2 linked regions of the Lacibacter sp. H407 genome follow. The main gene of each other region encodes a partner of the protein of the gene in region 2 in a complex. Links are inferred from orthologs where the notes say so. Each region holds a gene or a part of one and is shown on either strand. Other genes may lie near its edges.

The links.
Region 1: the proteins of trxB (region 2) and trxA are in contact, whole or in part, in a crystal structure (PDB 1F6M), measured with the Escherichia coli proteins. The link is inferred for Lacibacter sp. H407 from one-to-one orthologs.

What each region holds. Positions count from the first base shown.
Region 1 is NZ_JBBKTU010000001.1:3,134,248-3,137,207, reverse strand. The notes cover bases 71-2,952. They hold trxA (thioredoxin), read left to right. Parts: upstream 71-1,293; coding sequence 1,294-1,611; downstream 1,612-2,952. Other genes in these bases: WG989_RS13605 (D-alanine--D-alanine ligase family protein), read left to right, coding at 2,488-2,952; WG989_RS13610 (SET domain-containing protein-lysine N-methyltransferase), read left to right, coding at 1,976-2,470; WG989_RS13620 (sialidase family protein), read left to right, coding at 71-1,038. Also shown: more of WG989_RS13620, read left to right, coding at 1-70; more of WG989_RS13605, read left to right, coding at 2,953-2,960. UniProt on the Escherichia coli protein: Participates in various redox reactions through the reversible oxidation of its active center dithiol to a disulfide and catalyzes dithiol-disulfide exchange reactions.
Region 2 is NZ_JBBKTU010000001.1:4,131,553-4,134,375, forward strand. Bases 18-2,762 are described here. They hold trxB (thioredoxin-disulfide reductase), read right to left. Parts: upstream 1,989-2,762; coding sequence 1,047-1,988; downstream 18-1,046. Other genes in these bases: WG989_RS17855 (tetratricopeptide repeat protein), read right to left, coding at 18-539; folB (dihydroneopterin aldolase), read right to left, coding at 549-899; WG989_RS17870 (DUF4249 domain-containing protein), read right to left, coding at 2,082-2,762. In the rest of the region: more of WG989_RS17855, read right to left, coding at 1-17; more of WG989_RS17870, read right to left, coding at 2,763-2,823.

The DNA of each region.
Region 1 (2,960 bases), 1.0 Mb from region 2 along the record:
TCATGGGTACAGAAAAAAGGAAAAGAATCATCGCTGCATTTTTCTGCACTTGTAAATGATCAATGGACAGCACCCGTTACAATCAGTTCAGGAAACAACTGGTTTGTAAACTGGGCCGATTATCCAGTTGTATCTTCTGATGCTGCCGGCAATATGCTTGCACATTTTTTAGAAAAAAGTGATACGGCAAAATTCACCTACGATATTAAGTTGGTTGCTTCTGCCGATGCAGGTAAAACATGGGGAACGCCAACTACCTTACATGATGATGGTAAAAAAGCCGAACATGGTTTTGTTTCTATCACTCCTTATAACGATCAGTTTATTGCCACCTGGCTCGATGGAAGAAAAACAGCCATGGAAGGAGATCACAGCAGCCATGAAGGACATCATGGTGAAATGACATTAAGAGGAGCGCTGCTTGATAAGAAAGGAAAAAAAACAAAAGAATGGGAACTCGATGGTAGAATATGTGATTGCTGTCAAACCACCATTGCCATTACAGATAATGGCCCAATCGTTGTTTACAGAGATCGTTCAGATGAAGAGATCAGGGATATGTCGATCGTACGTCTTGTAAACGGTGAATGGACACAACCCAAAACCATCTTCCCCGATGAATGGAAAATTGCAGGATGTCCGGTGAACGGACCAAGAGCCGATGCTGTTGGAAATAATTTAGCGATTGCTTGGTTTTCTATGAAAGACAAGAATGCTGAAGTGAAAATTATTTTTTCTACTGACGGTGGTGCTACATTTCAACAATCGATCCGTATTGATGAAGGCAAAGCAATTGGCCGTGTTGATGTTGTGATGATCGATAAAGAAACAGCAGTGGTTAGTTGGATGGAAGGATCAACCATTAAAGCAATTAAAGTAAATGCTGATGGTTCAAAAGGACAGCCTATTGTTGTTGCAGAATCATCCGATTCAAGATCAAGCGGTTTTCCGCAAATGACAAAAGCAGGTGATAAATTGTTCTTTGCCTGGGCCGATAACAAAGCAAAAACTATTAAGCTGGCAAGTTTGACTTTATAACAAAACCCTCCGGGTTTTCAGAGAGCCGGAAGGTTTGTTTAACCTATTCATTGTTAGTTTTCACTGATCGTTCCACCAAAATCCTAAGATGAAGAATGAAAAATCAAGCGTTAACGGCCCTTTAACTGTCATTCTTGTAGTACATCCTGTCGTTTTTTATTTGTGAACAGCTGTGGATAATGACATAACATCAGATTAACAGGAATGGGCTTAAATTTGTCCCCTCATTAAAAAATTATTAAAAGGATATAAATTATGGCACTCCAATTTACAGATGCAAACTTCCAGAGTGAAGTGATCAGTTCAGATAAACTCAGCGTAATCGATTTTTGGGCAGAATGGTGCGGACCATGTCGTGCAATCGGGCCGGTTATTGAAGAATTGAGCAAAGAATACGATGGTAAAGTAAAAGTGGGCAAAGTAAACGTTGACGAAAACCCACAGGTTAGTATGAATTACGGTATTACTTCTATTCCTGCGATCCTCTTCGTGAAGAACGGCCAGGTAGTTGACAAATTAGTAGGCGCACAGCCAAAAGGTAATTTCGTAAAGAAAATCGAACAGCACATGTAAGATCTTCTTACAACGATCATAGAAACCCGTTTCAGTTTTGAAACGGGTTTTGTTTTTTTGGTCGGTACCGAAGGTCAGACCAAAAATGACAACTATTTTGCTACCGGCATTGGTGCAACGATAATCGTTCCTTGCCACAGTTTATCCCGCACTTTTTCATGCGGGACTCCGTTCATGGTTTCGTATTTCATAGCATCATTCAAAAGCCTGGTAGTTTGCAACCGACGGTGCTGAAACTCATCGCTCATTATTCATCACTCATCTCTCCTCCCCATTTATTCACATTCATTCAACATTCATTAAACCTTCTATACTTTATTAAATCTATTAATTAATTTCAGAGCATTAACACTAAAACCTCTTCATGAATTCAACCACCCTTTCAGCTACCATGGTTACCGGGCACTATGGTTTTGCTGATATCCACAAACAAACCGACAATGATCATCATCTCCTGGTAGCAACCAAAAGCTTTGCAGCCGAACAGGTCATCAGCGCATTCAGCTCCAGCGAAATTCATGCAACGCCTTCCCGTTATACCGTTCAGATAAATGAACATGAACACATTATTCTAAAGCCGGAGTTTCTGCAGTACATCAACCACAGTTGCAACCCCAACGCTTTCTTTAATACAAGCACCATGGAATTGGTTGCATTACGAAACATTGAACCGGGTGAAGAATTTACATTCTTCTATCCATCAACAGAATGGTTCATGGCCGATCCTTTTCAATGCCTTTGTGGTGAAGCAAATTGTATCGGTACCATCAGAGGTGCAATGGAGTTGAATGTTGACGTATTGGCCAACTACCGACTAACTGATTTCATTGCATCGAAACGTAACCATTTAAATGATTAAACTGCTACATTTACAGTATGCTTTCGAACCCGTTTCATTCACTTCCTTCTACTGAACATCCGTTGTTTATCTGGGTACTGGCACCGCATCTGCAAACCAATGATGCAAACCTCGATTACTATTACGATTTCACACAAAGCATCGACGAATACACAAAGGTTTTTGCAGAGTTACAACTCAACTGGAAATGGCAACCGGTTACACAAACCAATTTCAAAGAGATCATTGATGATATCGCAGCTACTACTTCGTTTCAAACACCATTGGTGTTGAATTTATGTGATGGCGATGAAGTAAACGGCACACCTGGTGTTTCTGTGATCCATTATCTCAAAGAAAAGCAACTCATTTTTACCGGAGCCGATGCTGCATTTTATGATAACACTACTTCGAAGATCATTATGAAGGAGTTGTTTGATAAAGCAGGGATTGCACATGCTAAATGGGTACCCATCCATCATGCTAAACAAAAACTCACTGGTATTTGTGA
Region 2 (2,823 bases):
TTTTTTTGCAGGCCTCCAAAGAAAACTTTCACGGCTGCTTTCTCCACTGCATTCAAATTACTTACTTCATAATGCCAGCGGGCTATTACAAAAAGCGCTTTGAAGTTGGCCGGATTATGAATCACAGCACGGTCGGCATAGGTCTTGATCTCACGTACATATTCCACTTTTTCTTTTCCGCTTTTCAATAACGACATACGGGCATATGCTAACGACATCACTACATTGGCATCACTATCTTTTGGATTTACACGTAAGGCACGCTCTGCATAGATCTTTGCAGCCTTGTAAAAATCCATTTGCTTTTCTTTGGTGGATTGTCTTCTTCCGATACGACTGGCCAATTCGCTGCAGTGCACCAGTGCACGTAAATGCTGGGGTTGTTGCTTAATGACCTCCTTGTATTTCTGGTAAGCTTCTTCTTCTTTCAATTGGCTTTCCAGCAGTTCAGCCTGCTTCACCAACTCTTCTACGGATTGTGCAAAAGAAGTACCCGAATAAACCAAAGCGAAAAAAGCAATAAATAAGTATTTCTTCATGTGATCGGGTTAAAATGTTTTGTGCATGGTTATGCCGGTTTTACCCGTAAAGTTTTCAATGGGTGGCGAACATTTATCAATATCGATCTTTATTTCTGTAATAACGGGGAAACGGGTCTTAATCGTATCACAAATATCTTCCGCAACCGTTTCTATTAGACTGCTTTTCTGCATCATCCGTTGCTTTACTATTTCAAACAACAGCACATAGTTAATTGTTTGATCAATAGAGGCAATGCGTCCGGTTGGCTGATACCAAACAGACAGGTTTACTTCAAACGGCCCTCCAACTTTATCTTCTCCGGGATACAGACCATGATGTGCATGGAATTTCAATTCTTTTAAATGAACAGCTATCATACGCCGAAAATAAAAAAGTCCCGCTAATACAGCGGGACTATCTTTTTAAGGTTGCCAACCTATCACAGGAAGGTTGCCAACCTTGCAACAGTTATTACAATTCGTAAACCTTTCACCCAAAGGTTGGCAACCTTGCAAGCCCTGTGATTACACAACACCTTTTGCCGACAAATAACGCTCTGCATCCAATGCTGCCATACAACCACTGCCTGCGGCTGTAACTGCCTGACGGTAAATTTTATCCTGCACATCACCACCTGCAAAAACTCCTTCCACATTGGTCTTCGATGTACCCGGAATGGTTTTGATATAGCCTGCTTCATCCATATCAATAAATTCTTTGAAGATAGCCGAGTTTGGTTCGTGACCAATCGCCACGAAAAATCCCTGCACCGGAATCACATACTCTTCGTTTGTTTTATTGTTCCGCACTTTCATGCCATCTACTTTGTTCTCACCAAGTATTTCAACCGTATCTGTATTCCAGTAAATTTTAATGTTGGGCGTATTCATTACACGATCCTGCATTACTTTGCTGGCACGCATAGCATCCTTACGGATAAGCATATGAACCGTTGAACAAAGTTTGCTGAGGTACAATGCTTCTTCTGCTGCCGTATCTCCTGCACCTACGATCGCCACTTCTTTACCACGGAAAAAGAATCCATCGCAAACGGCACAGGCACTTACACCATAGCCATTCAGACGTTGTTCGCTCTCAAGACCAAGCCATTTTGCACTGGCACCGGTACAAATGATCACACTGTCTGCTTCGATCAGTTTTTCATCATCGATCCAAACTTTATGTGGTGTAGAACTGAAATCAACTTTTGTTGCCAATCCAAAACGGATATCGGCTCCCATACGTGCTGCCTGCTTTTCAAAATCAACCATCATTTCCGGTCCTTGAATACCGTCTGCATAACCGGGATAATTCTCTACTTCTGTGGTAATGGTCAACTGTCCGCCCGGCTGAATTCCCTGGTATAAAACGGGTTTCATATTTGCTCTCGCTGCATAAATAGCAGCGGTATAACCTGCGGGACCGGACCCAATGATCAAACAATGTACTTTTTCTGCTGCTTCCATATTCGTCTTTTCAAAATTTTTAAGTCGACAAATTTAGTCTTATCTCACCATTCTATATGTAACCTTGATTACATCTGCTTGGCTTGTGGATAATTAACGGGGAATAGTAACCGTAGTAAACTGGTTGGCGTAGCCTCCAAAATAACCCAGTGCGCCGTTGCTGATATTGCCGAGAATTTTTGTGGGAGTTGAAAAAGGATTGCCGATGCTCTGGTAACTGTATTCAACTGTTCGCCAGAAATCAAAAGTGGCTTTGTTGATATTGCTGAACTTGAGCGTAACGGTATCGCCTTTTCTGAAAAAACCATAATCATCGAAATCCAGTTCCACATTTCGATCAACACCCCTGTCAACATCTACCGTGTAGGTAACGCCATTCACAAAGGCATCATCAAATACAGAACTGAAACCCGGTAAAAAAATACCACTGTTTACTTTGGTAAAATAACGGGCATAATCTCCAAAACCGGCAGGATCAACTACTCTTGCCCGTACAACCGCACGGGTACTTGTATCGGGTGTATTGGGTGCTTTCACCCACCACAACGAGTCGATCACTTTGCGGAGTTGCGGAATGGTTGTGCTGGAGGTAAATTCTTTCCCCTGCCATACGATCCGAAGTTGATAGTTTTTACCTAACTCTCCTTTGATGATGGTAGATGGATTTGCCGGATCGCTGCTGTAAAAACTGAATGGAATGGTTGTACCTGGCACCACCACATCGTACCGGCGGAGCTGATGCGTTTTTGTTCCATCAGAAACAAATACTTCCGCATCTTTAATAATGGTGTTCCCCAGTACTTCAGCCGAAATTTTTGAAAAATAGTTGAGGCTG